Regions from separate parts of the Streptomyces sp. RLA012 genome, predicted to be linked through region 3. Evidence: riboswitches for the same ligand, from Rfam matches in the RefSeq annotation. Region 3 holds a riboswitch; each other region holds the start of a gene.
The links. Region 3 has a riboswitch for cobalamin ahead of RV986_RS50210 (hypothetical protein). Riboswitches for the same ligand answer to the same signal wherever they lie in the genome.
Positions count from the first base shown of each region.

Region 1: it holds a riboswitch for cobalamin, as region 3 does, so the genes downstream of both, RV986_RS51045 (CbtB domain-containing protein) here and RV986_RS50210 (hypothetical protein) in region 3, are expected to answer to the same signal.
Region 2: it holds a riboswitch for cobalamin, as region 3 does, so the genes downstream of both, RV986_RS39670 (cobalamin biosynthesis protein) here and RV986_RS50210 (hypothetical protein) in region 3, are expected to answer to the same signal.
Region 4: it holds a riboswitch for cobalamin, as region 3 does, so the genes downstream of both, RV986_RS08260 (5-methyltetrahydropteroyltriglutamate--homocysteine S-methyltransferase) here and RV986_RS50210 (hypothetical protein) in region 3, are expected to answer to the same signal.

Region 1 covers NZ_JBWDPA010000002.1:11,223,123-11,231,018, forward strand. Annotated here, with positions in the region: gene RV986_RS51030 (energy-coupling factor transporter transmembrane component T) at 1-29, shown strand, start outside; gene RV986_RS51035 (ECF transporter S component) at 26-1,840, shown strand; partial or broken gene RV986_RS51040 (aldehyde dehydrogenase family protein) at 1,874-2,064, shown strand; cobalamin riboswitch at 2,209-2,344, shown strand; gene RV986_RS51045 (CbtB domain-containing protein) at 2,380-2,601, shown strand; gene RV986_RS51050 (CbtA family protein) at 2,623-3,381, shown strand; partial or broken gene RV986_RS51055 (cytochrome c oxidase assembly protein) at 4,201-5,180, shown strand; partial or broken gene RV986_RS51060 (GNAT family N-acetyltransferase) at 5,700-6,116, opposite strand; gene RV986_RS51065 (hypothetical protein) at 6,323-7,231, shown strand; partial or broken gene RV986_RS51070 (ATP-binding protein) at 7,403-7,828, shown strand.
Region 2 covers NZ_JBWDPA010000002.1:8,657,479-8,665,374, reverse strand. Annotated here, with positions in the region: gene RV986_RS39700 (hypothetical protein) at 1-672, opposite strand, end outside; gene RV986_RS39695 (alpha/beta hydrolase family protein) at 916-2,040, opposite strand; gene RV986_RS39690 (class II aldolase/adducin family protein) at 2,439-3,149, opposite strand; gene RV986_RS39685 (lysozyme) at 3,346-4,152, shown strand; gene RV986_RS39680 (inorganic phosphate transporter) at 4,363-5,628, shown strand; gene RV986_RS39675 (hypothetical protein) at 5,641-5,865, shown strand; cobalamin riboswitch at 5,977-6,117, shown strand; gene RV986_RS39670 (cobalamin biosynthesis protein) at 6,216-7,172, shown strand; gene RV986_RS39665 (cobyric acid synthase) at 7,169-7,896, shown strand, end outside.
Region 3 covers NZ_JBWDPA010000002.1:11,026,785-11,034,680, forward strand. Annotated here, with positions in the region: gene RV986_RS50200 (aminomethyl transferase family protein) at 1-1,319, shown strand, start outside; gene RV986_RS50205 (hypothetical protein) at 1,623-2,150, shown strand; cobalamin riboswitch at 2,300-2,453, shown strand; gene RV986_RS50210 (hypothetical protein) at 2,529-3,311, shown strand; gene RV986_RS50215 (glycoside hydrolase family 127 protein) at 3,613-6,171, shown strand; gene RV986_RS50220 (glycosylhydrolase-like jelly roll fold domain-containing protein) at 6,272-7,896, shown strand, end outside.
Region 4 covers NZ_JBWDPA010000002.1:1,741,243-1,749,138, forward strand. Annotated here, with positions in the region: gene RV986_RS08245 (methylmalonyl-CoA mutase family protein) at 1-931, shown strand, start outside; gene scpA (methylmalonyl-CoA mutase) at 931-3,105, shown strand; gene meaB (methylmalonyl Co-A mutase-associated GTPase MeaB) at 3,111-4,097, shown strand; cobalamin riboswitch at 4,143-4,367, shown strand; partial or broken gene RV986_RS08260 (5-methyltetrahydropteroyltriglutamate--homocysteine S-methyltransferase) at 4,592-4,840, shown strand; gene RV986_RS08265 (serine hydrolase domain-containing protein) at 4,985-6,097, opposite strand; gene RV986_RS08270 (nuclear transport factor 2 family protein) at 6,202-7,257, opposite strand; gene RV986_RS08275 (GlxA family transcriptional regulator) at 7,358-7,896, shown strand, end outside.

The sequences.
Region 1 (7,896 bases), 200 kb from region 3:
GGCGCACCGAGAAGGCCGACGCCTCATGATCACCTTCGACCAGGTCACCGTCCACTACGACGACACGGCCGAACCCGCCCTGCGCGAGGTCGACCTGACGGTGGAGGAGGGCGAACTGTGCCTCGTGGTCGGTCACACGGGCGTCGGCAAATCCACGCTCCTCGGCGCCGTCAACGGGCTCGTACCCCACTTCACCGGCGGCACCCTCTACGGCCGTGTCACCGTGGACGGCCGCGACACCGCCCACCATCCGCCGCGCGAACTCGCCGACGTCGTCGGGGTGGTGGGCCAGGATCCGCTGGACGGTTTCGTCACCGACACCGTGGAGGAGGAACTCGCCTACGCCATGGAGCAGTTGGCCATCCCGCCCGCCACCATGCGCAAGCGGGTCGAGGAGACCATCGACCTCCTCGGCCTCGCCGACCTGCGCCACCGGGCCCTGTACGAACTCTCCGGCGGCCAGCAGCAGCGCGTGGCCATCGGCTCCGTCCTCACCGCACACCCCCGTGTCCTCGTCCTGGACGAACCCACCTCGGCCCTCGACCCCACCGCCGCCGAGGAGGTCCTCGCCGCCGTCACCCGGCTCGTCCACGACCTCGGCGTCACCGTCCTCATGGCCGAGCACCGGCTCGAACGGGTCGTCCAGTACGCCGACCGGGTCGTCCATCTTCCCGGTGACGGCCGGGTGTTGAGCGGGCCGCCCGCCGAGATCCCGCGTCGTCGGCACGCTCGCGACTCAGGGCCGGACCGTGGTCGTCTCCACCCACGACGTCGAGTTCGCCGCGCGCGCCGCGGACCGGGTCGTCGTCATGGCCGAAGGGGACATCGTCGCCAACGGACCGACGTCCGAAGTGATCGTCGCCTCACCGGTGTTCGCTCCCCAGACCGCGAAGATCCTGGCGCCGCTGCCCTTTCTCACGGTCGACCAGGTGGCTGCCGCACTCGCCGGAGACCACGACGGCGAGGCGCACTCATGACGTCCACCGCCGCCACCGCCGCCACGGCCATCCGGCTCACCCCGAGGGCCGGGATCATCATCGCCCTGGCCGCCTTCGTCGGACTGGTCGCGTTCTTCTGGCCCTTCGTCGTAGCACCGGGGAAGTTCGGCTCCAATTACGCGCCTCCGCTGATCTTCGGCGTGCTGCTCGTCCTGGTCCTGTGTGTGGTGCTCTCCGAGATCGCCGAGGGCGGCATCGACTCCAAGGCGCTCGCGATGCTCGGCGTCCTGTCCGCCGTCAACGCGGCACTGCGTCCCCTGGGTGCGGGAACCGCGGGCATCGAGACGGTCTTCTTCGTCCTCGTCCTGGCCGGGCGCGTCTACGGCCCCGGCTTCGGCTTCACACTCGGCTGCACCTCACTGTTCGCCTCCGCGCTCATCACCGGCGGCGTCGGCCCGTGGATGCCGTACCAGATGTTCGGCTGTGCCTTCGTCGGCATGCTCGCCGGGTTCCTCCCCCGGGCGAGAGGCCGGCGCGAAGTGCTCCTCCTGGCCGCCTACGGATCGGTGTCCGGCTACCTCTTCGGATTCCTCCTCAACCTCTCCTTCTGGCCGTTCTCCCTCGACCCGAACAGCTCCATCGCCTATCTGCCCGGCCTGCCGTTCACCGAGCAGTGGCACCGCTACGTCGCCTTCGACCTCGCCACCTCCCTGGGCTGGGACACCGGCCGCGCGGTCAGCAACTTCGTGTGCGTCCTGCTGGCCGGCCCGGCGGTACTGACCACCTTCCGCCGCGCCGCCCGCCGTGCGCGTTTCCGGGCCCCGGTCCGCTTCGCCTCCCCGCGGGCGGCATCCGCGGTGCGGGAAAGCCGGTGTGAATCCGGCACGGTCCCGCCACTGTGACCGGGGAGTACGTCGCCGAGCACGACGCCACCGATGACAGCCGGCATCACTTCGTTCAACTTCCCCGCGGTGATCCCCCCGTGGAAGGCTGCTCCTGCCCTCACCTGCGGCAACGGCTTTCTCCGCAAGCCCTCCGAGCGGGATCCGCCCGGGTCGGCGCGCTCGGCTTCGTCGGCTCCACCGCGATCGCCGCGCACGTCTACGCGACGGCCGACCAGAAAGGAGGGCATGGCCGCCTTCGTCGAGAAGCGTCCGTCCCACTGCACCCACCGCTGACCCGCAGATCACACCGGCCGCGCCCCCGTCCGCGAGATGAAGATCACGGCAGGGGGCGCGGTCTTGGCCATGAACCCGACACGCGGTACGGTCTGTGCGATATCGACGACGGTATGGCGGAAGCCGGTGGAAATCCGGCACGGTCGCGCCACTGTGAACGAGACGCACCGCCTGTGACGGGCGGAGCGCCTCGCAAGTCAGACCCGCAGCTGTCGTCCTGTGCACCACCGAGATGGGACGCGAACTCCCGAGGAGGTCCTGCCATGGCGCAGACCGTCGCCCAGCCGACAGCCACCACCCCCGCTCTCCCCGTCAAGCTGCCGATCGGCGCGATCGTCCCCTGGGCGGTCTTCTTCGGCATCCTGATGCTCGTCCTGCTGTACTTCGTCGGCGCCGAGCAGGGCGCCACCTCCGTCGTCTCCGGCGAGGACGTTCACGAGTGGGTGCACGACGCCCGCCACCTCCTCGGCTTCCCCTGCCACTGACACGAGGGACGCCGCACACCCATGAACTCCGCAACCGTAAGAAACCTCCTCGTTCGGGGCATGCTCGCCGGCCTCGCCGCCGGCGTGCTCGCCCTCTGTGTCGCCTACTTCCTGGGTGAGCCCAGCGTCGACGACGCCATCGGCTTCGAAGAGGCCCACGCACCGGCGCACGGCCACGAGGTCGAAATCGTCAGTCGTAGCCTCCAGTCCACCGGCGGCCTCGCCACCGGCGTCCTGATCTACGGGGTGTCCTTCGGCGGTATCGCCGCCCTGGCCTACTGCTTCGCGCTCGGCCGCGTCGGACGCTTCACCCCCCGTGCCACGGCACTGCTGCTCTCGGGTACGGCTCTGCTCGCCGTGTACGTCGTGCCGTTCCTCAAGTACCCGGCCAACCCGCCGTCCGTCGGCGACCCCGACACCATCGGCAAACGTACGACCCTGTACTTCCTGATGATGCTGCTCAGCGTGCTCCTCGCGGTCGGTGCCGTGATCCTGGGCAAGCGACTCGCACCCAGGTGGGGCACGTGGTACGCGACGGTCGCGGCGATCGCCTTCTTCGTCGTCGTGATCGGTCTCGCGTACGCGTTCCTGCCGGTCATCAACGAGGTCCCGAAGGACTTCCCGGCCACGTTGCTGTGGCGGTTCCGTACCTCGGCCCTCGCCATCCAGGTCACGCTCTGGACCGGATTCGGCCTGGTCTTCGGCGAGTTGGCACAGCGCCTGCTGGCTCCGCGACCGGCAGCGGTCGCGCCCGCGCGGGCGACTCCCGTACCGCACTGAGAACAGCACGGGCGATCACGCGCAGAGGGCCCACCGGACCATCCGGGGGCCCTCTCACGTTCTCCCGACACCGATGACCTCCGAACGACTTGACGACTCACATGACTCCCCGATGACGCACGCACGGTGACGGCGGCAACGACAATTGCGGCGGCGTCGTCGACGACGGCAGCGAGGGGCAGGGGCGGAGGATCCGAGCGGCCGGACAACCACGACCGCGGCACATCACCCTCGGCGGACGCGAGGCGGTGGCGCTGACCCCGGAGGAGTACGAGCGGCTGATCGTCAGCAGACGGCAGATCGGCGGCCAGAGCGCCCGGGTGAGGGCGTTGGCGCAGCGCGTGAAGCAGACCGAGGAACTGTTACGCGACCTTGAGACACTGGTCGGCCGGTCGACGGAGACCTGCCCCGGCCCGCACGTGCCGCCGGGCGGCACGGCCCCATGTCGTCAGGCGTCCGACGGGTCGGGCGCGCCGGGCCAGGACGGGGCGCGGGGCCGTTCGGCCATGGGAGGCACCGACTCGGACTGCCTGCGCTGCGCGCTCGCCGCACTCCTTGAGCGCCATCGGGGTGGGCCCGGCGGACGTGGACCGAGTGACCGCCGCTCTTCCTCGTCACCGCGCCGCTGGCCGCTGTGCCCCCGGCCCAGCCATACGGTGACTCCGGTGAGGGTGGGACCGGCCCGGGGGAGTACGCGGCGTAGGGTCTCGGCAGGTCTGGTTCCTCTTTCCGGCCCTTCGTGGAGATCCGGCCGGGCTCGGCTCATGGACCGGTAGGAGGACGGGCCGGGTGTCCGCCGTGTTGATGGAGGAGGTCGTGATGGGGAGTCTGCCTGAGCTCACCACGGGACGGCTGCTCTCTTCATGGCACCTGGATGTGCCCGCGCTCCTGCTGGTCGTCCTGCTCGGCGCGCTGTACGCCTGGGGGCAGCGCGGTTGGCACGGCGGGGCGAGCGGTGGCCCGTGTCCCGCGTGGCGGCCTTCGCACTGCTCGGCCTCGGCACACTCGTTGTGGCCACAATGTCCGCGCTGGCCGTGTACGACCGTGCGCTGTTCTGGCCGGCCGCCGTCCAGAACATCCTCCTCGATCTGATCGCCCCGCTCGGGCTGGCGCTGGGCGATCCGCTCCGACTGGCACTCCGGGCCCTGCCCGAGCCGGCCGCCGACCGCGTACGGCGGGTGATGACCGGACGTCTGATGCGCCTGCTCACCTTCCCCCTGGTCAGCACGGCCCTGGTCCTCGCGACCGAACTGACGGTGTCCTTCACGCCCTACTTCGAGACCGCCCTGCGTGACGGCCGGCTGCACGAGCTGATGTATCTGCACCTACTGCTCGCCGGAAGCCTGTTCGTGGTGCCGGTGCTCACCCGCGAGGAGGCACTGCCGAAGTGGTGCACCCATCCGGTCCGGGCGGCGCTGGTGTTCCTCGACGGGGTCATCGACGCCGTGCCGGGCATCGTGGTGATGACCCACGGCACGCTGATCGCCGGGGCCTGGTATCTGCACCATGCCCCGTCCTGGGCGCCGGACGTGCACTATGACCAGCAGTTGGGCGGCGGCGCCATGATCGGCATTGCCGAACTGGTGGCGCTGCCCCTCCTGCTCACCATCCTTGTGCAGTGGGCGCGCACCGAACGTGCCGAGACCGTCGCCCTTGACCGCCGCCTGGACACGGAGTTGGTCCCGGTGGCCCCCATGGCGCGGGAGTCCGCGCAGGGGCCGGACCTCGTCCGTCCGTGGTGGGAGACCGAGAACAGCGAAGTCGCGCAGCGCATCCGGCAGCAGCGGCCGGGACGCTGACACACGCCGGGCGGCAATCTGTCTGTCCAGGCGGCCCTGGAGGCGGCGACGGCCGTCCACCGGAAGCGGCCGACGGGCACGGCACCGACGTACGGCGGCGCATCCCGGATCCCTACGACACCGAGGACAACCGAGCCCGGCGCCGCCGCTGTCGGGGACTCGCCGAACAACTCGGCACCCGGCCCGAGACCGTAGCCCTGGCTTGGAGGAGCGCCAGGAGGATGGGCTCCGTGTGAGCGCGGGCGACAGCCGGACGGGTGTCACCCACCGCGAGCAGTACATGCTCGTGCCACTGTGCCGAGGCACGGCAGTCGGCACCGGCGACGGTATCGGCGGGCTTGCTGTCACCGGCCTCGCCGCATCGTAGGCGCGCCGGGTGCGGACCGGGTCAGGTGTGGGACTGCTCCGGACCCTGGTCGGGGCGATGTCGCCGCGCAGCACGCTGTAGCGCACGACATCCGGCCACCGCCCGTCGCGGAACACGGTGCTGCGCAGCACGCCCTCGCGGGTGAAGCCGGCCTTCTCCAGTGCGCGCTGCTCGGCGATGTTCTCCGTCTCGGTGTCCGCTTCGATCCTGACCACCGGAGTGTGTGCGAACAGGTACCGTGTCAGCAGTCGTTGGGCCTGTGTGCCGACACCGCGGCCCCGGCCCTCCGGCAGCAGTTGGGCTCCGATGTTCCAGCAGTGCGAGTTCCGTGAGGTCGCGACCTTCCGCCAGGCCACGAAGCCGAGCCGGTCGGCGCCGGTCACCACCATCAACTGGCCATCCCCATCGCTCAGCAGGCCGTCCTGCACCCAGCGCCGCCGCCAGCGTCCTGGGTCCGACCACCCGAGCCATGGGAACGGCCCGGTCGCCTCCGGATCCATCAGGAACCGTTCGAGCACCGACAGGTCATCCTCGATCACTGGACGCAGTATCACGGGATCGTCGCTCATCCCGATCACTCTAGGCCCTGTCGACGAACGCAAGGGCAGCCGGTTCCTTGTCCTCGTCGGTACCCCTCAGTCATGAAGCGCCCCAGGGAGGGCCTCGGCTCCTTGGCGGAAACCTTGTTGCCGGCGCCCGATCGAGACCGGCCATCGGCTTGCGATTTTCGATCTATACGATAAGACGTCCTGTGGGTGGTCGAGGGGAGAAGCCATTGCTGGGGGCGGTCGATGAGCGCCGCGCCGCGCTGCACCGGATCGCGTTGGCCACGGGGCATGTGCTGCGCGGCGAGTGGTACGGCATGGTCATCGAGCCGGTACGGCAACTCCTGCGCCGAGGGCTGTCCGGACTCGTGCTGGCGTTCGTGGCGGCGTTCGGTGTCATCTTCTTCCACGCGATGGCTCAGTACCCGACCGGCGCGGCGGTGGTGAGGCTGATCGGCGGGGTCAAGGGCAGTCTGCCGCTGCCCCTGGCCCTGCTGCGTACCCCTGTGTCGCTGTACGTCCCCGCCCTCGACCTGCCCGTGTGGGCGGGCATCACCCAACTGTTCCTCGCGTTCGCGCTTGCCGAACTCGCGCTGGGCAGGGCCCGGACCCTGGCCATCGCGTACGCCACCACGTTGGCCGGCACCCTCACGGTGCGTGTGATGATCGGGCTCGGCCCGGGCTGGTGGGGTCTGGGTCTGTCGCCCGCGATCGGGCAGGTGCTCGACACCGGACCGTCCGCCGCGGTGGTGGGTCTGTTCACCTACCTCGCGGTCGTCCGACGCGCTCCCATCGTGTTCGTACTCACCGGTGGTTCGATGGTGTGGGAGTCGATCGCCAAACCCAACCTGGCGGGCCGGGAACACCTGATCGCCGTAGGTGCCGCCATCGCCCTGGCCGTATTTCACGGACGCTGCCGAAGACAGTTGCAGGCCCTCGTGGCCCCGCTGTGGACGGCGCGTCGCCGCCCACTCCGTCCTGCCCCGGCGCACCACCGGGCAGGTCAACTCCCCGTGGCAAGTACCGAGGAGCGAGTGCCGGAGACGAGGCTCTCCGGGGCGTTCCGGGAGACCCCGGACGATGTACCGCCGGTCAGCCCTTGTCGAGCAGGCGCCCCGTCTGGTTCTTCTTGGCACTGAGCACGTTCGTGGTGATCTGAACGGCATCGAAAGGCTTCAGGAGGGGCAGCAGGAGGAGCAGGGGTGCGCCGCCGCAGGGTCAGCGGTGGTGGCCGACAACGGCGGTCACCATGTGCTGCAGGGACCTGGCGTACAGGTCCGGGCGCAGCACGGCCAGGACCCCCATGAGGGGTCACGCTGCTGCGGGCCTCCGGCGGCCGCGCCACCGAGCTCACCCCGCAGCCCACGCTCGCCGACCTCCCGGCACTCGTCTCGACCGGCGGCATCGACGCCGAACTGACCGGTGAACTCCCGGCGGACATCGGTACCACGGCACAGCGCACCCTGTACCGCACTGTGCAGGAGGCGCTCACCAACGTCCGCAAGCACGCGCCGGGCGCCACCGCGATCGTACGGCTGTGGCAGGACCTCGGTGGCTTCGGGGTGACCGTGACGAACACCCCGTCCCCCCGGCCGTCACTGCCACTGCCCGGCTCGCACCAGGGGCTGATCGGACTCGGGGAGCGTGCCGAACTCCTGGGCGGCACCTTCGAGTCCGGGCCTGTCGTCGACGGCGGATACCGTGTGTCCCTGCGGATCCCGGCCGACGCGGACTGATGTCTCAGGGCACCGGGAATGCCGGCGGCAGAGTGCGTGCCAGGGGTGGATCCCGCGCCATTTCCGCC
Region 2 (7,896 bases), 2.4 Mb from region 3:
CTCGGCGACCTCCGGGACGGGCTCCGGCTGCGGACCGTAGGGGATTTCGCAGCGCTCGGTGCGCAGTTCGGTGACGCGCTGTTCGAGCAGGTCGAGGAGCTGCTCCACGGGGACGGGCCCGGCGGAGAGCTGGAGGAAGGAGAGCACCTGGGGCATCGCGGAGACGACCTCGGCGACGGCGGACGCCTCGCGTTCGGCCGGCTCCGGGTAGGCGAGCGACCAGGCGTCGAAGAGGGCGACCCAGCCGCGCAGGACGGCGCTGTCGTCGCGGTTCCAGGCGCGCAGTCGCCAGCCGGGGCGGGCGATGTCGCCGTGCACCTCGACAAGGCCCGCGAGGCGTGCGGTGTCCCAGTCCGCGCGGACTTGAGCCGGGGTCAGCCTCAGCTCCTCGGCAGCCCGTTCGGTGGTTGCGTCGGAGAGCGTGCCCTTGCCGTCGGGGGTCGCGCCGTCGCGCCCGGTGCCGAGCGAGGCGTCGGCCCAGCGGGCGACACGGGCCGCGGCGGCGAGGCCGGTGCGGGCCATACGGGCCAGTTCCGCGGGCGGCGGAGTGCCCTCGGGGGGCCGGGGTGCGGGTCGGCGCGAGCTGCGCTGGGTCACCGCTCGGGAGGCGGCGGCCAGGGGGCGCGGGCGGACGAGTCGGAGCCTGGAGTCGCGCGGGTTACGGGACGTCACGGGTGCAGTCTTCCGGTTGACGGTCCGAAAACCCAAACGGAATGTCACAGCAGGCGACAGGGGTGGCCAATGCACAGGGTTCCGAGGGGGCTCGACACGTGTGAGCGGAGCCCTGTACGAGTTGGCCGGGGCCGAACCGGAAGCGTATGTGCGGGTCCTCCCGGGGGTGTGTGCCGGGGGGGGCGGTGGTGCGGGCTTCGCGGAGCGGTGAGCCGGGCGGATGAGGGGCGGTGATCAGGACGTTCACATCAGGGGCGTGAGGAAGCGGCGCAGGCTCTCTTCGTAGTCCGAGGCGACGTTCCACATGGCGCCGTGCGCGGCGTGCGGGACGGTGTGCAGGGACACCAGGTCCGGGCGGCGCTCGGCGAGGCGGCGCGAGGGGCCCCAGGGGGCGATGGTGTCGTCCGGACCGTGCACGATCAGGGTCGGCACCTTGAGCCGGCCGGGGTCGGCGGCCCCCTGGATGCGGTCGCTGTGCAGGCCGGTGCGGCCCTGGGCGGCACGGACCGCGAGGGGCAGCAGGGCGCTGGGGGTGTGGCGGGCCGAGGCGAGGGCGCGCAGGGTGGCCTCCCAGTCCAGGACGGGCGAGTCCAGGATCAGCCCGGAGATCTGCTCGCGCAGGGCCGAGTGCGCGGCGGTGCGCAGGGCCATGGTGGCGCCGGTGGACCAGCCGTACAGGACGACGTCGGCGGCGCCGTGGCGCACGGCGTACCGCACGGCGGCGTCCAGGTCGCGCCACTCGGTCTCGCCCAGGTGGCTGAGGCCGTCCGGGGAGCGGGGTGCGCCGAGGTCGCCGCGGTAGGCGAGGTCGAGCACCGGGAGCCGGTTGCGGTGGAGGAACTCCATCACGTTCATGGGGTGCTCGCGGGTGGAGCCCAGGCCGTGCACCGTGATCACCCAGGTGTCGCGGACGCCGGGCACGAACCAGGCGGGCAGCGGGCCGAGCTCGCCGGGGATGTCCACGTCGGCGTGGTCGAGGCCGAGCGCGGTGCTCGGGTCGCCGATGTACAGGTTCGGGGTGAGCCACACCTTGTCGCCGGGCTCGACGGTGCCGTGGGTGACACGTTCCAGGCGGCGTACGACCGTGTCGGCGCTGTGCGGGGCACCGTCCAGGACGGGGCCGACGACCGCGTGCGAGCCGTCGCCGCCGAGGCCGTACGTTCCCGGGCGCAGCGAGGCCAGATCCCGGGTGAGGGTGATCTGTCCCGCCCCCGTGGCGTGCACGGTGAGCCGGGGCTCACCGGGCAGGGGCCTGCCGGGCGGTGCCTTCAGCGCGGCGTCGCTGGCGAACCGGCCCGCCGCCACGGAGGCCGCGCCCGCGGCCAGGGCTACGGAGACGGCCGCGGCCGTCGCTGTGACAGTACGCACGTGTTCAGTGTCCCGGCGGAACCTCCGGTCGGCCAGCGGAGGCCGGGGCCCGTGGGGGCGGGGGGCTCGTCCCCGGGTGGTGCCGTGGCGGAGGGGGCGGCGAGAAAGAGAGGGTGTCCGCCCCGGCGTGACGAAGGGATCCGGTTCCCGCGGGCGGGGCAGCGGCGCGACGGAGTGCCGCGGCGGCGCCACGCCACACGCGGGCGCCCTGCGGGCGAGGCACCGCCGCCGGAGGACGCGTCCGCGGCACTGGCGCGCCCCCGCACAGCCGGGGCACCACCGCGTGCGGCCCGCCGGGCAGCCCTCCCGCTCAGGCCGCTCAGGCCGGTCGGGGCGGTCGGGGCGGTCGGGGCGGTCGGGGCGGTCGGGAGTGCGATCTCGCTCCCCGGTGCGCGCCGCTAGGCCCGCTGCCCGTACCCGCGCAACCGCTCCCCCGCCTCCGTCACCTGTTGCCCCGACAGCAACGCGGGCGACAGCCCCGGTACCGCCGACGCCAGGAGCCAGACGCGGCACATCCATTCCAGTTGGGCGGTGCGGTCGTACGCCTGGCCCAAGGTGGCTCCGTAGGCGATGGTGCCGTGGTTCTGGAGGAGGCAGGCGGTGCGGTGGGTGAGGGCCTGGAGCATGTTCTCGGCCAACTCCGGGGTGCCGTAGGTCGCGTAGGGCGCGACACGGACCGGTCCGCCGAGGGCGCCCGCCATGTAGTGGATCAGGGGAAGCTCGGTGACGAGGGCCGAGACGGCCGTCGCGTGCGCGGCGTGGGTGTGGACGACTGCGCGCGCGTCGGTGCCACGGTATATCGCGAGGTGCATCGGCAGTTCGCTGGTCGGAAGGAGCGAACCGCGCATCTGCCGCCCGTCGAGGTCCACCCCGACGACGTCGTCCGGCGTCAGCCGGTCGTACGGCACTCCCGTCGGTGTGACCAGGACCGTGTCGCCGACCCGTACCGAGACATTGCCCGACGTACCGACGACCAGCCCGTCGGCCACCGTCCGGCGGGCCGTGGCGACGAGTTCGTCCCACGCGTCCGCCACCTCCCGCTCCCGCGCACCCGGTGCGCCCTCCGCCACGTCCCGTGCGTCCCGCGCGTCCCGCCGCTGCTCAGCCATGCCGCGATCCTGCCAGGCACGGATGTCAACCCGCCGTCGGCGAGGGCACTTTAGGGCGGAAGTCGAGCGTCCGTAAGGGCACATAGCGGCGGATACCGCACGCCGGGGGTGATTGGCTGGCGATCGACGGGCTTTCGGTGATCTTCCAATAACCTCTGGGGGATTTGTCACGCACGTCGCCATTCCGGGGGGACATATGGCTCGTGACCGCACACCTTTCCTTCGCCGCACCCGCGCCGTCCACCGTGTTCGCGCCATCCACAGTGTTCGCGTCGTCCGTCGCGTCCGCGCCGTCGCGGCGGCGGCCGCCGTTGCGGCGCTCGCCGCCGCCGGGACCGCTCTCGCCGAGGTTCCGGTCTCGGCGGCGGCCAAGCCCAGGGGACACGACGTCTCCTCGCACCAGAAGAACGTCGACTGGCAGAGCGCGAAAGCGAAGGGCGCCCGGTTCGTCTATGTGAAGGCGACCGAGTCCCACACCTACCGCAACCCCTACTTCCGCCAGCAGTACGACGGGGCGCGCACCGCCGGGATACTGCGCGGCGCCTACCACTTCGCGGTGCCGGACAGGTCGTCCGGCACCGCACAGGCCGCGCACTTCGTGCGCAACGGCGGCGCCTGGCGCGCGGACGGCTGGACGCTGCCGCCCGCGCTCGACGTCGAGTACAACCCGTACGACAAGAAGCAGAAGTGCTACGGCCTGAGCAAGGCCGGGATCGTCAGCTGGATCCGGGCGTTCAGCGACGAACTGAAACGGGAGACCGGCCGCCGTCCGGTCATCTACACGACCACCCACTGGTGGAACACCTGCACCGGCGGCAGCGACGCCTTCGCCGCGAACCACGCCCTGTGGCTCGCCCGCTACGGCTCGGCGGACACGGGCGCGTTGCCGGCCGGCTGGTCCACCTGGACGTTCTGGCAGTACGACAACAGCGGCACGCTCCCGGGTGACCAGAATCTCTTCAACGGATCCGTCGCCCGGCTCAAGCAGTTCACCCAGGGCTAGCGTCTCCCGGAAACCCGGGCGGAGCCTGAAATTCCGCTTCTGTTCGAACCGTCCGCACCCCTTCCAGCCACCCCTCCGGCACATCGGTCATCACCGCCGGGGGGGTTCTCTGGCATGTGAGACATCCTGACGCCTGCTCTAGTTCATCTTCCGTTCATTCAGGTTGCCTACGGTCCACCTGCCACTGACGTCCAATAGAAGCCTGGGTTAATGGAACACATCACGCTCCTCCTCGGAATCGTGATCGTCACCGCTCTCGTGTTCGATTTCACGAACGGTTTCCACGACACTGCCAACGCGATGGCGACGACCATCTCGACCGGCGCTCTGAGGCCCAAGACGGCGGTGGCCATGTCCGCCGTGCTGAACCTCGTCGGTGCGTTCCTCTCCGTGGAGGTCGCCAGGACGATCTCCGGCGGGATCATCGACGAAGAGGGCATTCGCACCGAAGTGATCTTCGCGGCGCTCGTCGGCGCCATCCTCTGGAATCTGCTGACCTGGCTTCTGGGTCTGCCCTCCAGTTCCTCCCACGCCCTCTTCGGCGGCCTGATCGGCGCCGCGGTCATGTCGGCCGGCTGGTCGTCGGTGAACGGCTCGACCGTCGTCACCAAGGTGCTGATCCCCGCGGTCGCCGCGCCCCTCGTGGCCGGACTCGCCGCGATGCTCGCCACCCGGCTGACGTACAGGATCGGCAACCGCGCCGACGACAAGGCGACCGCCAAGGGCTACCGCGCCGGCCAGATCGCCTCCGCCGGCCTGGTCTCCCTCGCCCACGGCACGAACGACGCCCAGAAGACGATGGGCATCATCACCCTCGCCCTGGTGACCGGCGGCGTGATCGCCCCGGGCTCCAACCCCCCGGTGTGGGTCATCGTCTCGGCCGGTACGGCCATCGCGCTCGGCACCTACCTGGGCGGCTGGCGCATCATCCGCACCCTGGGCAAGGGCCTCACCGACCTCGCGCCGCCGCAGGGCTTCGCCGCCCAGACCAGCGCGGCGACGGCCATCCTGGCCTCCTCGCACATCGGCTTCTCCCTCTCCACCACCCAGGTCTGCTCCGGCGCCGTGATGGGCTCGGGCCTCGGCCGCAAGGGCGGTGTGGTCCACTGGTCGACCGCGACCCGGATGTTCGTCGCCTGGGGTCTGACCCTGCCGGCCGCCGGTCTGGCCGGTGCCTCCGCCGAGTTCCTGACCGAGCAGGGCACCTGGGGCATCGTCCTCACGGGCGCGCTGCTCGTCGCCGGGTCCGGCACCGTCTGGAAGCTCTCCCGCCGCCGGCCGGTCACCATCGACAACGTCAACGAGATCGACGAGATCGACGAGGTCAACGAGGTCGATGCCGGGCCCGCGGGCGTCGTCACCAGCGCGATCGTCACCGGCGGCCCGACCGGCGATCTGTCCGGCGACCTGTCCGGCGACCTGAAGACCACCATCCCGTCCCCGGACGCGGAGCCCACCCGCCCGGCCACGGTGTAAGGAACGAACAGCATGCACATCGACTGGGCAGCTCTCGGCTCCGTCTTCGGAGTCAGCCTCGTGACCACCATCGGCCTCGTCGGCCTCTTCACCCTCGGCATCGTCGGTCTCTCCCGACGCGAGTCCGCGTCCGCCCAGGGCAGCTCCGCGGCCCTCGCGGTCACCGGCGCGTACGTCTGCTTCGCGGCGTGCGCGGCGGCGGTGGCGTACGGCATCTTTCTGATCGTCGGCAAGTAACCCAAAACGGGCAGCACTTCGGGTGGGGTGCGGGACGGATCGCCGTCCCGCACCCCGCCTGTATGTGGGCCTTCGCACACTCTCCCCGCGCAGGTCAACAGCAAGTTGACGGGTCTTCCAACCCGTGGTGGACTGCCGGAGCCAAGTACGGCGACAGGAGAGGAAGCCGGTGCGAATCCGGCGCGGTCCCGCCACTGTCATCGGGGAAGGAACTCCCCGGGAGCCAGGAACTCTCCCCGCCGGTCTCGTCGAACCAGGGCGCGGACACCCTGAGTGAGGACATAACGCCATGCGCGGCTGCCCAAGTGCCCTGCGAGCGGTTCCGCCCGACCTGACGGCCGGCTGACCCCGTGCGTGCCGATCGCGTCTTCGCGTACGGCGCCGCCACCGGCCTCCTCGGTGACCTGCTGCTCGGCGATCCCCGCCGGGGGCATCCGGTCGCCGCGTTCGGCCGGAGCGCCGCAGCCGTGGAGCGGGTGCTGTGGCGGGACCACCGCGGGTGGGGCGCGCTGCACACCGCCGTGTGTGTGGGCGGTGCCGCCGGGCTCGCCGCCGTCGCCTCCCGTGCCGTACGCCCCTCCCGTACCGCTTCGGTCGCCCTGACCGCGGCCGCCACCTGGGCGGTCGTCGGGGGCACCACCCTCGGGCGGGAGGCCCGGGCCATCGGCGACGCGCTCGCCGACGGTGAGATCGACACGGCCCGGGAGCGGCTGCCGCATCTGTGCGGGCGCGACCCCCAGGCCCTCGACGCCGACGGCATCGCGCGCGCCGTCGTCGAGTCCGTCGCCGAGAACACCTCCGACGCCGTGGTGGGCGCCCTGGTGTGGGGGGCCGTGGGCGGAGTTCCCGGGCTCGTGGGCTTTCGGGCCGTCAACACCCTGGACGCCATGGTCGGTCACAGGTCGCCCAGGTACCGGCGGTACGGGTGGGCCTCGGCTCGGCTCGACGACGTCGCCGGATGGCCGGGGGCACGGCTCACCGCCGTGCTCGCCACTCTCGCGGGCGACAGTCCACGAGGGGCCGTACGGGCCTGGCGCACCGATGCCGTCAAGCACCCGAGCCCCAACGCCGGTCCCGTGGAGGCCTCGTTCGCGGGGGCCCTCGGGGTACGGCTCGGCGGCACCCTCTCGTACGGCGGGCGGGTCGAGCACCGGCCCGTGCTCAACGGCGCGGGGCGCGCCGTCCATGTCGACGACATCGAACGGGCCGTACGGCTGTCGAGGCGCGTCGGCTGGCTCGCCCTCGGCGTGAGTGCCGTCGGACGGCTGACGGCACAGCGGCTTCTCAGGAAGGGGCGTACGTCATGAGCGGCGGTCTGCTCGTCGCCGGGACCACCTCCGACGCCGGGAAGAGCGTCGTGACCGCCGGGATCTGCCGGTGGCTGGTGCGGCAGGGCGTCAAGGTCGCGCCCTTCAAGGCGCAGAACATGTCCCTGAACTCGTTCGTGACCCGCGAGGGCGCCGAGATCGGGCGTGCACAGGCCATGCAGGCGCAGGCCGCCCGGGTGGAACCGACCGCGCTCATGAACCCCGTGCTGCTCAAGCCGGGCAGCGACCGGAGCAGTCAGGTCGTCCTCATGGGAAAGCCCGTGGGCGAGATGAGCGCTCGTGGCTATCACGGCGGGCGGCAGGAAGCCCTCCTGGGAACCGTGCTGGACTGCCTCGCCACCTTGCGGGGCACGTATGACGCGGTGATCTGTGAGGGGGCCGGAAGTCCCGCCGAGATCAATCTGCGGCGGACCGACATCGTGAACATGGGGATCGCGCGCAATGCGCGGCTGCCCGTGCTCGTCGTCGGCGACATCGACCGCGGGGGTGTGTTCGCCTCGTTCTTCGGGACGGTCGCCCTGCTGTCGCGCGAGGACCAGGAGTTCGTCGCCGGGTTCCTCGTCAACAAGTTCAGGGGGGATGTCTCCCTGCTGGAGCCGGGGCTCGACATGCTCCACGGCCTCACCGGGCGGCGTTCGTACGGCGTCCTGCCCTTCCGGCACGGCCTCGGCATCGACGAGGAGGACGGGCTGCGGATTTCTTT
Region 3 (7,896 bases):
TCAACAAGGCCGGAGGAGCGCTCGCCCTGCTCCGCCAGGGGCGCTCCGGGGCGTACCCGTTCCCGATAAAGCCCGAGTTCAGCAACTGGCGTGACGAGCAGGAGGCTTGGCGCAACAGTGCGGCACTGATGGACCTGTCGCACCACATGACGGACCTCGTCGTGCAGGGGCCCGACACATACAGGCTGCTCGAACACCTCGGGGCGAACAGTTTCCAGGGCTTCGGCCCCGGCAGCGCCAAGCAGCTCATCGCGGTCCGTCCCGACGGCTACATGATCGGCGACTCGATCCTGTTCTGCGTCGGCGACCACCACGTCCGGATCGTCGGCCGTCCGCCGGCCCTCAACTGGGTCCAGTTCAACGCGGCCACCGGCGACTGGGACGTCACCGTCCGCCGGGACGAGCGCACTGTGAACAACCCGAAGGGCCGGGAACTGTTCCGGCTCCAGTTGCAGGGCCCGCACGCCGAGGCGATCTTCGAGAAGGTCAACGGCGGCCCGATGCCCGACATCCCGTTCTTCACCATGGGCCGCTTCAGCGTAGGCCCGCACGAGGTCACCGCGCTCAACCACCGGATGTCCGGCTTCCCGGGCTACGAGTTCACCGGGCCGTACGCGGACATCGAGTCGGTGCGCGACACCATCGTGGAGGCCGGTGCCGAGTACGGCCTGCGCCAGATCGGTGCCCGCGCCTACGCGTCGGTCGCCACCGAGTCGGGCTGGATCGCCAACACCCTGCCCGCGACCTACTCCGGCGAGGACATGAAGGCGTTCCGCGAGTGGCACTCGGCGCGCTCGTTCGAGGGCAACCTCGCGCTCGGCGGCAGCTACGTCGCCGACCGGATCGAGGACTACTACACCACCCCGTGGGACCTCGGCTACGGCCACATCCTCAAGTTCGACCACGACTTCGTCGGGCGCGCGGGACTTGAGGCGATCAAGGACCAGCCGCACCGCCGCAAGGCCTGGGTGCTCTGGGACCGCGACGACGTCGCGAAGATCTTCGCGAGCATGTACGAGCAGGGCGACCAGCGCTTCAAGTACATGGAGATGCCTGCGGCCTTCTACACCGCCTGTCAGTTCGACCGTGTGGAGAAGGACGGCGAACTCGTCGGAGCGGCGATGCTGACCTCGTACTCCGCGAACGTACGCGGCTGGATCTCGCTCGGCACGATCGACCCGGCGGCCGCGGCCGGCGACCAGGTGGAGATCGTGTGGGGCGAGCCGAACGGCGGCTCGCCGAACCCGGCCGTCGAACGCCACGCCCAGACGCGCGTGCGCGGAACGGTCATGGCGCGTCCGTTCGCCAAGAAGCACTGACCGGGCAGCCGACCGGCCGGAAAGAGGCAGGGCGACGGCCGCCTCGACTCCGCAGGACGGCATCGATCAGGCGGGCTCACCGGTTCAGCTGCTGCGGCAGCGCGAGGACCGGTACGTGCTGAGTGGAGTGCCGCCGGATCTGTTCCTCTCCTGCACGAGCGGGAGCGGGAGATCACCGACACGCTGGTGGAACTGGCGGTGCGGCAGCCGACAACGCGCCGTCCCACCCGCTTCACCCCGTCAACTCCCCTTCATATGCTGCTACTTGCCCGCATCCAGCGTGGCAGGGACAGGGGGACCACCGTGGCGCATCCGACCGGAGCCGATGGGCTGGGACCATTGATCGGCGAGTACGGATACGACTGGGAGCGGGCCCGGCGCGGCGCTGTCGGCTGGCTTGTGGTCGGCGTGCTGGGCACCGTCGTCGGCATCCCTCTGGTCATCAGTTACGCCGGCGACGCCGGAAGCGGCGGCTCCAGCCCACTGCCCGGCATCGTGATCGGCCTGGGCCTGGTCGGGCTCGCCGTCGGCGGCACCCTGCTGGCCCGCAGCATCACCCGCCGACGGGAGGTCTTCCGCCTCTACCAGGGCGGCCTGGTGCACCAGCGGGCCGACGCCGAACGTGTCCTGGTCTGGCAGGACATCGCCCGGGTGGACTACGACGAGAACGACCGGGCCGCCGCCCGGTTCGCGGGCACCGATGTGCGCTGCCTGATCCACCTCAGAGCCGGCGGCCGAATCCGCGTCACCGGCTACCACGACAACGCCCACCGGCTGGGCAGCACCCTGTGGCGTGCCATCGCCAAGAACGAACCCCCGGCCGCTCCCTGACCGCCCCTGGAGGACGGTACCGCGTGTCTCGTTCTGTGGCGCGGCCCGCCGTCGCTGTCGGGATGTCCGACGTCAGGGCGTACCCCGAGACGGGAGCCAGTGCCTGATCTTGGTAGTCCGCCGAAGCCAGTCGTGCCACATCCGAGGCCAGGGAATCCGGTGGAAATCCGGAACTGACGTGCAGCGGTGAGGGGGACGGGCGGGGCACTCGACGCCACTGGAGCGAGGCGGGCCGGCCGAAGGAGCCGGTGCGCAACGCGCCGGGAAGGCGCTCCGTCCGGACGAACCCGGGTCCGAAGACCTGCCGGCGCCTCCCCGCCACGAGCGAGGAGGACCTCCATGGGCCAGGCTCCGCGTTCGAGCCCCGACAGGCAGGGCATGCCCGTGCTGCGTACCGTTCCCGTCCCTCTCCGCCGTACCGCGGCCCTCCTCCTGGCGCCCGCCCTGCTGCTGACCGCCTGTGGCGGTTCCAAGGGGGAACACGCCGACGACGAGGCGGCCGAGTCGGCCGCAGGCTTCCCGCTCTCCCTCGGCCTCGCCGACCACATGGCCGGCACCGCCACCTGGACCGACCCGGTGCTGAAGGGCCTGGAGAAGGCGAACGCGTCCGTGTCGCGCCTGGCCGACAACGCCCCCTCCTTCGCAAAGGTCCTCGACGCCGAACCCGACCTCGTCACCGCCTCGTTCGTCTCGACCCTCGGCACGGGCGGCGTCGCCACCCGCGAGCAGTTCGAGAAACTGGGCGTGCCCACGTACGTCTCCCCGGCCGACTGCGCCGCCGGCCGGACCGTCGCCGAGGGCAGCCCCGCCGACGTCCTCACCCCCGCCCTCATCAAGGACGTGTACGGCGTCCGCGCCGAGGTCGTCCACGCCCCCGGCCATCCTGTGATCCGCTTCCTGCGCTCGGAAAGTCGGGCACCGCACCGGCGGGTCCGACCGAGCCCGGCCCACCGCGGATCGACCGGAACCGCGGCACTTTCGCGACACACCCGGCAGGACACCGTCCGCTTCAGCCGGGACGGTCGTTGCTGGTGTGACCGATGTTCCCGGCAGCAACGAGTGATGTGCGTCAAGGCGGTGCTCCCCGGGGGCGACACCGCCTTCGACGTGCGGCAGCGGATCGTCCATGACGTGCAGCAGTGCACTCGGCCATTGCTTTGAACGATTCAAAAACCCTGCCCTGTCTGGGACTCTGCTCAGCAGACGCCGTTCCGGTAGGGGTGATTGCGCCTCACCAAAAGCGCCCTTTTGTGGTGAACATTGACGGTAGCGGCCTTCCGTGTGTGAACCCTTGACGCTCGCGATGTGCACACCTACCGTCTCCGGCGGACGATGTAAAACGATTCAAGTCACCGAAGTACGCGACTTCTGCCGTCAGTTGAGCCCGTAGTCCTCCGCCGTCGCGCCTGCCCTCGCATCCGTGCCCGGAGGCACTCCCCCTGCCCGGAAGGAGCATGGCGCCTTGTCCGCACCGCGCGACACGCCCCGCCCGTCCCGACGCCAGATCCTCGTCGCCGCATCCGTCGCGGCAGCCGCCGCCTCGCCGACCCCGCAGACGGCCCGCGCCGCCACGGCCGGACGGCGGCCGGCTCTCGTCCCCTTCCCGTCGGCCGATGTCCGGCTGCTGGAGAGCCCGTTCCTCGCCAACATGCGGCGCACCTGCACGTATGTGCTCTTCGTCGACGCCGACCGGCTGCTGCACACCTTCCGTCTGAACGTGGGACTGCCCTCTTCGGCCGAGCCGTGCGGGGGATGGGAGGCGCCGGGGATCCAGTTACGCGGCCACACCACCGGGCACCTGCTCAGTGCGCTGGCCCAGGCGCACGCCCATACCGGCGACGACGCCTACGCGGCCAAGGGCCGTTCGATCGTGTCGGTGCTGGCCCAGTGCCAGCAGTCCGCCGAGGCCGCCGGCTACCACCGCGGCTACCTGTCCGCCTTCCCCGAGTCCGTCTTCGACCAGCTCGAAGCCGGGGGCAAGCCCTGGGCGCCGTACTACACCCTCCACAAGATCATGGCGGGCCTGCTCGACCAGTACGAACTGAGCGCCAATGAGCAGGCGTTGGCCGTGCTGCTGGACATGGCGGCCTGGGTGGACGCCCGCACCGCACCGCTCTCCCGCGAGCTGATGCAGACGGTGCTGAACGTGGAATTCGGCGGCATGAACGACGTACTCGCCCGCCTTCATCTGCTGACCGGTGACCCGGCGCACCTCCGCACCGCCCGGCGGTTCGACCACGAGGCGCTGTACGCCCCACTGGCCGCCGGCCGGGACGAACTCGCGGGGCACCACGCCAACACCGAGATCGCCAAGACAGTGGGAGCGGTACCGAGCTACGAGGCCACGGGTGAGAGCCGCTACCTCGACATCGCCGACCACTTCTGGACGACGGTCGTACGGGACCACTCGTACGCCATCGGGGGCAACTCGAACCAGGAGCTGTTCGGGCCGCCGGGCGAGATCGTCAGCCGGCTGTCCGAGGTGACCTGCGAGAACTGCAACAGCTACAACATGCTCAAGCTGGGCCGGCAACTGTTCCTGCACCGTCCCTCCCGCGCCGAGCACATGGACCACCACGAGTGGACGCTCTACAACCAGATGCTCGGCGAACAGGACCCCGACTCCGCGCACGGATTCGTCACCTACTACACCGGGTTGTGGGCGGGTTCGGAGCGGCAGCCCAAGGGCGGCCTGGGTGCCGCGCCCGGCAGCTACAGCGGGGACTACGACAACTTCTCCTGCGACCACGGGACCGGTCTGGAGACGCACACCAAGTTCGCCGACAGCATCTACTTCCGCACCCGCGGCACCGGTACACGTGGTCCTTCGCTGTACGTCAACCTGTTCATCCCCTCCGAACTGCACTGGCGGGAAACCGGAGTGACGGTCGTTCAGGAGACGTCGTATCCCACGAGCGACCGCACCCGTCTCACCGTCACCGGGGGAGACGCACGCTTCACGCTGAGGATGCGTGTCCCCGGCTGGGTGGCGGACACCGGCAGACCCGCCGTGCTCAAGGTCGACGACCGGCACTACCCGGCCAGGCTGGAGCCGGGGACGTACGCCACGGTGGAACGGCGCTGGCGCTCGGGGGACACCGTGGAGCTCGTGCTGCCCCGCGAGCCCGTCTGGAAGGCCGCGCCCGACAATCCGCAGGTGAAGTCACTGTCGTACGGCCCCTTGGTCCTCGCGGGGGAGTACGGCGACACCCCGCTCGCCGTCCTCCCCTCGATCCGGCCGGACACCCTGCGCCCCTCGCCCGGCACTGCCACGGCCTTCACCGCACTCGCCGACGACCGCCGCGTGTCACTGCGACCGTTCCACGAAGTGCACCATCAGCGGTACAACGTGTACTGGGCCGTGCGGCCGCGCCCCGCACACGAACGGGACATCGCCCGCTACCCCTTCGACGAGGGGAACGGCATCTCGGCCACCGACCGTACCGGCACCTTCCCCGACGCGACGCTCGTCGGCGGCGCCACCTGGGCCGAAGACGACGGTGTGCGCTCGGTGTCCCTCGACGGACAGGGCGGCCATGTCGCGCTCCCCGCCGGTCTGCCGAGCGGGCTCGACGAACTGACCGTCAGCGTACGGGTGCGCGTGGACACCCTGGTCGCCTCCGCCCGCGTCTTCGACCTGGGATTCCACAAGGAGACCTATCTGTTCCTGGCGGCCACCACCGGCGCCGGGCGGGCCAGGGCCGCTCTGAAGATCGCCGGAATGCAGGCCGAGGACTTCGTCGACGCGGCCGCCCCGCTTCCCGTCGGCCGGTGGACCCATGTGACCCTCACCCTTGCCGGCGGCAGCGGCGGCACCGGCGTCCTGTACGTCGACGGCGCCGAATCCGGCCGCAACCCCGCCATGGTGGCGAGCCCGCTGCTGCTCGGCGCGAGCACCCGCAACTACCTGGGCCGCTCGCAGAACACCACCCACCCGTATCTGCACGGCGCCGTCCGCGACTTCCGCCTGCACAACCGGGCCCTGACCGCGTCCGAGGTGGCGCGCCTGGCCGCCGGCTGACCGGCATCCAGCCCCCGGCATCCTCCCGTACGCCCGCTGTCGTTCAGCCGTTCCGTCCGGTGCGCGCCTCGGCGCCCGCCACCCCCGCAGGAGTTCACCCATGCCTCACAACGACCTGTCCCGACGCCGCTTCGTGGTCGCGGCCGGTGCCGCGGGCACCGTACTCGCGATGGGACCCCCCGATCCCGCCCGAGCCGCCGAATCCGCCACGAGCGCCGAACCCGGCTTTCTCGCACGGCACTTCGCCGATCCCCGCAAGGACAGCAGACCGACCGTCTACTGGTACTGGAACGGACCCGTCACCCCCGAACTGGTGGACCGTCAGATGGCGGAGCTGCGGTCCAAGGGCATGTACGAAGTGGTGCTCTTCCCGTTCGACAACGCCGAGATGCAGCCGGTGTTCTTCACCGAGGAGTGGTTCGACATCGTCGGACACGTACTGCGCACGGCGGAACGGACCGGCATGCGGGTGTGGCTGTTCAACGACGACCACTTCCCCAGCGGCCGGGCGGGCGAGTACGTCGTCAAGGGCGGCACGGTCGGCTCCCGCACCTACGCGCCACGGCCCGACCTGCGGCTGAAGGGGTTGTGGCGCTCGACCACCGTCGTGGCGGGACCCGTCACCGTCGACCTGCGCCGCAGCACCGGAGTGGGCGTGGAGGCCGGAAACCTGGTCGCCGACGCGGCGGTGCTCGACGGCGCCGCCGTACTGCGCGACGGCGACCGATGGACGGACTGCACCGTCACCGGCAGTGCCAAGGCCGACCACACCGCGGCCGGCCTCGTCGTCCGGGCCTCGTCCGACGGACTCGACGGTTACGCCGTCGCCTTCGACCAGACCGGAGTCGTCACCGTCCTGCGGCTGGCCCGCGGGGCCGACCCCGTCGAACTGCTGCGCAGCACCCGGACCGACGGCTTCAACAAGACCAAGTTCCACACCGTGGCCGTCACCGTCCGCGCGACGACACTGTCCGTCACCCTGGACGGCAAGGACAAGGGCAGCGTCAGCGACGACCGGTACGCGGCCGGCGGGGCCGGCGTACGGGCCGTGGCCGACCAGCGTTCCCTGTGGGACAGCTTCACCGTCGCGGCGGCCGACGGCACCGCGCTGCACACCGCGACCTTCGACGACCCGGCCGCAGCGGGGGACTTCCCCGAACGGGCCCGCCTCGGCGACCGGGCCACGGCCGTCGCCGCCGCGGCCCGGCCGGCCGGTACCGCCGACGCCGCCGACGTGGTCGACCTGACCGGACGGCTGAGCGGCGACCACACCTGGCAGGTCCCCGCGGGCCGTTGGCAGATCGACCTGTTCGGAGGAGTCCCCCTTGTCGACGACACCCAGGGCTACAGCCGCAGTTACGTCGATCTGCTCGACGACGAGCCCGTCGAACTCTTCCTCGACATCGTGCCCGGCGAGTACCACCGCCGCTTCGGCCGCTACTTCGGCACGGTGGTGCCCGGATTCTGGGACGACGAGCCGTTCTTCGCCTCGGCCGAAGCGCACTTCCGGCGCCTGCCGTGGTCGCCCACGCTCGACAAGGCGCTGCGAGCGGTGAACGTCGAACCCGGGATCGCCTACGCCTGTGCCTTCGACGACCTGGGCCGCGACGGCAGGATCGCCCGCGGCCGCTACTGGCGAGCCGTGTCCAACCGCTTCGCCCGCTACTTCCGGAAACAGGCCCGCTGGTACGAGCAGCGGGACGTCGCCCTGATCACCAACCCCCT
Region 4 (7,896 bases), 9.3 Mb from region 3:
CTGCGGGGCCCCGGGCGGACAGCTCCAGCACGCGGTGACCTCGCCGGTGATGATGTCCCGCCGGGACCCGTGGGTGAACATGCTGCGCACGACGGTCGCCACGCTGGCCGCCGGGGTGGGCGGCGCCGACGCCGTCACCGTGCTGCCCTTCGACCACGCCCTCGGCCTGCCGGACGCGTTCGCCCGCCGGATCGCCCGCAACACCTCGACGATCCTGGTCGAGGAGTCGCATCTCGCCCGGGTGATCGACCCCGCGGGCGGCTCCTGGTACGTGGAACGGCTCACCGACGAACTGGCCCACGCGGGCTGGGAGTTCTTCCAGCGGATCGAGCAACTCGGCGGTCAGGCCGCCGCCCTGCGTTCGGGCCGCGTCGGTGAGGATCTGGCCGCCACCTGGGAGGCGCGCAGCGCGAAGCTCGCCAAGCGGCGCGAACCCGTCACCGGGGTCAGCGAGTTCCCCAACCTGGCCGAACGCCCCGTGGAGCGCGAATCCGCCCCCGAGCCGCCGTCCGGCGGACTCCCCCGCGTACACCGCGACGAGGCGTACGAGGACCTGCGCGCCCGCTCCGACGCCCACCTCGCGGCGACCGGGACCCGGCCACGGATCTTCCTGGCCGCCCTCGGCCCCGCCGCCGCCCACACCGCCCGCCTCACCTTCGCCTCGAACCTGTTCCAGGCGGGCGGCATCGAACCCGTCACCGAGGGCACCTTCGAGGACAGCGGTGCCACCGAGGTCTGTCTGTGTTCGAGCGACGCGCTGTACGAGGAACGGGCCGCCGAGGTCGCCGCCTCGGTGCGGTCGGCGGGCGCCGCGCAGGTGTTCCTCGCGGGGCGTCCCGGGCAGTACCCCGGTGTCGACGCCTACGTCTTCGCGGGCTGTGACGCCGTAGCCGTGCTCTCCGCCACCCTCGACCGCATGGGAGTGTCCTGATGCCCGTCCCCGACTTCTCCGGGATCGAGCTGGGGGTCCCGACAGCCGACGGCGGCGCCGACGAATGGCGCGCTGCCGTCAAGAAGGCCACCGGCGGCGACGACCTCCTCTGGGAGACCCCGGAGGGCATCGCCGTCAAGCCGCTCTACACCGGGCAGGACCTGGAGGGCCTGGACTTCCTGGGCACCTACCCGGGCATCGCCCCGTATCTGCGGGGCCCGTACCCGACGATGTACGTCAACCAGCCCTGGACGATCCGCCAGTACGCGGGCTTCTCCACCGCCGAGGAGTCCAACGCCTTCTACCGGCGCAATCTCGCGGCCGGCCAGAAGGGCCTGTCCGTCGCCTTCGACCTGCCCACCCACCGCGGCTACGACAGCGACCACCCGCGCGTGACCGGTGACGTCGGCATGGCGGGTGTGGCGATCGACTCGATCTACGACATGCGGCAGCTCTTCGACGGCATCCCGCTGGACAGGATGACGGTGTCGATGACGATGAACGGCGCCGTGCTGCCGGTGCTGGCGCTGTACATCGTGGCGGCGGAGGAACAGGGCGTACCGCCCGAGAAGCTGGCCGGGACCATCCAGAACGACATCCTCAAGGAGTTCATGGTCCGCAACACCTACATCTATCCGCCGAAGCCGTCGATGCGGATCATCTCCGACATCTTCGCCTTCACCTCGCAGCGGATGCCGCGCTACAACTCCATCTCCATCTCGGGCTATCACATCCAGGAGGCGGGCGCGACGGCCGACCTGGAGCTGGCGTACACACTCGCGGACGGGGTGGAGTACCTGCGGGCCGGCCTGGGCGCCGGGCTGGACGTGGACGCGTTCGCGCCCCGGCTGTCCTTCTTCTGGGCCATCGGCATGAACTTCTTCATGGAGATCGCCAAGATGCGGGCGGCGCGGCTGCTCTGGGCCAAACTGGTCAAGCAGTTCGACCCGAAGAACACCAAGTCCCTTTCCCTGCGCACCCATTCGCAGACCTCCGGCTGGTCACTGACCGCGCAGGACGTGTTCAACAACGTGACGCGTACGTGTGTGGAGGCGATGGCGGCGACCCAGGGTCACACGCAGTCGCTGCACACCAACGCCCTCGACGAGGCGCTCGCCCTGCCCACCGACTTCTCGGCGCGCATCGCCCGCAACACCCAGCTGCTGATCCAGCAGGAGTCGGGCACCACCCGGGTGATCGACCCGTGGGGCGGCAGCGCGTACGTCGAGAAGCTGACGTACGACCTCGCGCGCCGGGCCTGGCAGCACATCGAGGAGGTCGAGGCGGCGGGCGGTATGGCGCAGGCCATCGACGCCGGTATCCCGAAACTGCGCGTGGAGGAGGCCGCGGCCCGCACCCAGGCCCGGATCGACTCCGGGCGCCAGCCGGTCATCGGCGTCAACAAGTACCGCGTGGAGACCGACGAGCAGATCGACGTCCTCAAGGTCGACAACTCCTCGGTGCGCACCCAGCAGATCGAGAAGCTGCGGCGGCTGCGCGCGGAGCGCGACGAGCAGGCCTGCCAGGACTCGCTGCACGCCCTGACCCGGGCCGCCGAAGGCACCGGCAATCTCCTGGAGTTGGCGGTGAACGCGGCCCGCGCGAAGGCCACCGTCGGCGAGATCTCCGACGCCCTGGAGAAGGTGTACGGGCGGCACGCGAGCCAGATCCGTACGATCTCCGGTGTGTACCGCACCGAAGCAGGTGAGTCCCCGTCCGTCGAGCGCACCCGCACGCTGGTGTCCTCCTTCGAGGAGGCCGAGGGTCGCCGCCCCCGCATCCTGGTCGCCAAGATGGGCCAGGACGGCCACGACCGCGGCCAGAAGGTGATCGCCACCGCCTTCGCCGACCTCGGCTTCGACGTCGACGTCGGCCCGCTGTTCCAGACCCCGGGCGAGGTGGCCCGCCAGGCCGTCGAGGCGGACGTGCACATCGTCGGGGTGTCCTCGCTGGCGGCCGGACACCTCACCCTCGTACCGGCGTTGCGGGAGCAGCTCGCCGAGGAAGGGCGCGAGGACATCATGATCGTGGTCGGCGGGGTGATTCCGCCGCATGACGTGCCCACGCTGCTGGAGATGGGCGCGACGGCCGTCTTCCCGCCCGGAACGGTGATCCCGGACGCGGCGTACGACCTGGTCGAGCGCCTGGCCACCGATCTCGGTCACGTCCTCTGACCCCCATGGCGATCGACCTCGACACCTATGTGAAGGGCGTACTCGACGGGAAGCGGGCGCTGGTGGCGCGTGCCATCACGCTCGTCGAGTCGACGAAGCCCCAGCACCGGGCCATGGCACAGGAGTTGCTGACCGAGCTGCTGCCGCACAGCGGGCGGGCCCGGCGGATCGGGATCAGCGGTGTGCCGGGCGTCGGCAAGTCGACGTTCATCGACGCGTTCGGCACGCTGCTCACCTCGCTCGGGTTCCGGGTCGCGGTGCTCGCCGTCGACCCGTCGTCGAGTCGGACGGGCGGGTCGATCCTGGGTGACAAGACGCGGATGGAGCGCCTGGCCGTCGACCCGGCGGCCTTCGTGCGGCCCTCCCCCACCGCGGGCACGCTCGGCGGGGTGGCCAAGGCGACCCGGGAGTCGATCGTGGTGATGGAGGCGGCCGGTTACGACGTCGTCCTGGTGGAGACGGTCGGCGTCGGCCAGTCCGAGACCGCGGTCGCGAACATGGTCGACTCCTTCCTGCTGCTGACCCTCGCCCGCACCGGAGACCAGTTGCAGGGCATCAAGAAGGGCGTTCTGGAACTCGCCGACGTCATCGCCGTCAACAAGGCGGACGGACCGCACGAGCGCGACGCCCGGGGCGCGGCACGGGAGTTGGCGGGCGCGCTGCGGCTGATGCATCCCGTCGACGCCGCCTGGACCCCGCCGGTGCTCAGTTGCAGCGCCCGTGAGTCGACCGGCCTGGACACGGTCTGGGAGCGTCTCGAACAGCACCGTACGCTCCTCGACTCCACCGACCGGCTCGCCGCCAAGCGCCGCGAGCAGCAGGTGGACTGGACGTGGACGATGGTCCGCGACGAACTCCTCGGCCGGCTGCACGCCGACCCGGCCGTACGCGCCCTCGGGCCCGCCCTCGAACAGCAGGTCAGGGACGGCGAGTTGACGGCCACGCTCGCCGCCGAGCGCATCCTGCGGGCGTTCGGGAGCGACGCGAACTGATCATGCCGGCCGGAAAGTCTTCGCCCCGGCCGGGCTCCACCCCCCAAGCTGGCCCGTGCAGCTGGTTCGCCCCCGTCCGCCAGGCGGGATGCGTCGCAAGAGGGAACCCGGTGGGAATCCGGGACTGCCCCGCAGCGGTGAGCGGGAACGACCGCCGTCATACGCACTGGGCCCGACGAACAGGGTCTGGGAAGCGACGGCCAGTAGGTGTTCCTCCGTCAGGAGGGCGTGCTCGCGAGTCCGAAGACCTGCCAACTGCCCGCGTACGAACGATGCGTGCGCGGACATCCCGGTGACCTCGTGGGCGGGTCGGCGTACATACCTGGCGGGCACGGCCACCGTGCGTCCGCCCGGTCTGGCGTTCCTTCGCGCTCGCGTCCCGTCCCGGGATCCCAGGGACACAGCTCGCGAAGGAGAGTTCCGTGACAGCGAAGTCCGCAGCCGCGGCGGCACGGGCCACCGTGTACGGCCACCCCCGCCAGAGTCAGGGCCGCGAGCTGGCCGAGCACGGCTACCCGCGGGAGGCCGGGCCCGGTGTGTACGACATCCACTCCCCGCGCGTGCCGAGCGCGGACGAGGCAGCCGCCCTGCTGCGCAAGGGACTTGAGGCCATCCCCGCCGAACGGCTCTGGGTCAACCCCGACTGCGGACTGAAGACCCGCGGCTGGCCCGAGACCCGGGCGTCCCTGGAGAACCTGGTCGCGGCCGCCCGAACGGTCCGCGCCGAACTGCCCGCCGACTGATCCGTTCGACGGGCCGATCCGTTCGACGGGCCGGGGACACGCGTGTCCCCGGCCCGTCACGTCCAGGAGGGTGGCGGTGTCGCGGGACCCTGATGCGCGCCCGGTGGGTGGGTCGCCCGGTAGGTGGGTCGCCCGGTGGGTGGGTCAGGCGCGCAGGCCCGTAAGGCCGTCGTAGGCGGCCATGACCATGTCGAGTCCGCGATTGTCGTCCCCGGGTTCGCGCATCTGGTTGGTCACGTACGCCACCACCATGCGGGCGTCGGGCTCGATCATGACCATCGAGCCGCCCCAGCCGCCCCAGCCGTAGGTGCTGCCGAACAGGCCGTACCCCAGGCCCCAGCGCATCTGCATGCCCAGCATGCGGTCCTCGCCGCGGAACTGCTCCTGCCACGCCCGCTCGCAGCCCTCCCGCGACAGCAGCCGCACACCTCGTACCGTTCCCCCGCACGCCATGGCCGACTGCGCGAGCGCGACCGAGCGGGCATGGCCGAACCCGCTCGCCGCGGGGATCTGCGCGCGGCGCCAGGCCACGCTGTTGCCGTCACGAACCCGTATCGCAGTCCCGTCGGCGGGTGCTGCGGTGCTGCCGGGGGCGCTCGAAAGGTAGTCCTCGTCCCGTGACGGCGGCGGGACCGAGAGCGCGACCCGGTGGTCGTGCTCCGCGGACAGCCCGATGTGGAAGTCCGCGCCCAGCGGCCCGGCCACCTCGGCGGCGAAGAACTCACCCACGCTGCCGCCGGTGATCCGGCGCACGACCTCGCCCACCAGGAATCCCTGGGTGAGCGAGTGGTATCCGGCCGCGGTGCCCGGCTCCCACCGCGGAGCCTGCAGCGCGAGCCGCCCGGTGGCGGACGGCCAGTCGCAGACTTCCTCGACCGTCAAGGCCTCGTCCCAGTCGGGCAGGCCCGCGGTGTGCGCGAGCAGATGCCGCACCAGCACCCCGCCCTTGCCCGCCGCGGCGAACTCCGGCCAGTACCGCGCGACCGGCGCGGACAGGTCGAGCTCACCGCGGTCCGCCAGGACGAGGGCGCACAGCGCCGTCATCGTCTTGGTGACCGACCACACGCCGGTGATCGTGTCGCGCTGCCAGGGGATCGTACGGTCCGCGTCAGCCCATCCGCCCCAGACGTCCACCACCGGCTCGCCGTCCACGAAGACCGCCACCGAGGCGCCCGCGTCCCCGGCGTCCAGCAATGCGGCCAGCGCGCCGGGCACCGCGGAGAACAGTTCGTCGTACGAGCCCTGAATCTCGACCATGCGTGGAACCTAGCCCGCGCCGCACCATCGCGGTCAACCGAATTTCCGGCGGGCCGCCGCGTCCGGCCCCCCTGCCGGGGACCGGAATCAGCCATCGTCTCGTCCTACGCGCCGAAGAACGGATCGTCCACCACGTAGAGCCAGCGGCCGTCGAGCTGGCGGCGCACCACTTCGGTGGTGTCGGTCGTCACCGGCTCGGGGGCGAGGCCGGTCACCGTGGCGGTCGAGGACAGCACGGCGATGTCTCCCACCCGGTGGATCTTCCTGAGCTGAAGAGCGACATGCGCCTCGTTGTCGACGTACGGGCGCAGTGCCTCCCTGATGGCGGCGGTGCCGGTGACCGCGGTGCCGCTCGGATCGGGGACGAAGACGCCCCGGGGCTCGTACAGGGAGACCAGGCCGTCCAGGTCACCGGCCTCCAGACACCGTTCGAAGAGCCCGGCGAGCTCGTGGGGTTCCCTGGCGACGGCGGCGTCCGAACGGACGGCCGCCGGCCGGTCGCCCCAGCCCGAGGCGTCGATCACGTCGTGCCAGTCCGGCAGCGTTCCGTACGGCAGATGGCGGCGGAGCACCTGGCCGGGGAAGCCACCCACGGGGCCGGCCTTGGCGGGGTTGGCCAGGGCCTGCCGCACGATGATGTCGGTCAGCGCGTAGCCGAGGTCCTCCCGCGGAAAAGCGGTGTGGACCCGCTCGGCGAATCCCGCTCGGAGCTCTTCCTTGCCGCGGCCAAAGATGTCGAGGCCGATTCCCGCCTGTGCGAGGGCGACCTCCGGGCCCTTTCGTGCGGCGATCCCGTCCGAGGTGTGCAACGCGACGGCGTCCCACACCACGGCGACGGTGTCCTCGCCGGCTCCGCGGTCCCTCAGGAACCGGGCGGCGAGGTCGGCGCCGTCGACCTCGAAACGCTGGTCCCCGTTGCCCTGCTCGGACAGTCCCAGGTCGTGCAGCACGCAGCTCAGGAACACCAGCTCGTCGTCGTAGTCGGTGCCGGGCCCGAGCCCCCGGCGGTCGGCGAGTTCCGCGGCGAAGAGGTAGCTGCGCAGGCTGTGGCGGTAGACGACGCCGGGCTCGGTCTCCTCGGCGAACCGCAGGGCGCCGACGGTCAGCTCGGTCAGCGGAAGTTCGAAATCGTCATAAGGGGCGGGCAGCGCGAGGTCCATGGCGAGTGCTCCTGACTCGGACCGGGATGTCTCACCATCCTGTGACCGGCGCAGCCTCGCGACCAGGGGCCAGAATGCCAGCATCCGCTAAGTTCTAGCCATGCATGTTGTCGCGATCCTGGCACTCGACGGCGTCCTGCCCTTCGAGCTGTCGGTGCCCGGCCAGGTCTTCGGCACCGCCAACCTCGCCATGTCCACCCCGTACTACGAGGTACGCGTCTGCGCCGAGCGCCGTAGCGTCACCACGTCCGCCGAACACGGGGCCTTTCTCCTCGACGCCCCCTGGGGCCTGGACGGCCTCGCCGAGGCCGACACCGTTGTCGTCCCCGGCCACACCGGTTTTCTGGAACCGCCCCCGAGCGCCGTGCTGCGGGCCCTGTCCGAGGCGGCCCTGCGCGGCGCCCGCCTGGCTTCCGTGTGCATCGGTGCCTTCACCCTCGCCGCCACCGGTCTGCTCGACGGACTCCGGGTCACCACACACTGGCAGTACGCCGACGAACTCGCCCGCCGCCACCCTCGCGTCGACGTCGACCCGGCCGTCCTGTTCATCGACAACGGCAGTCTGATCACCTCGGCGGGCATCGCCGCCGGGCTCGACATGTGCCTGCACCTCGTACGCCGCGACCTCGGCGCCGACCT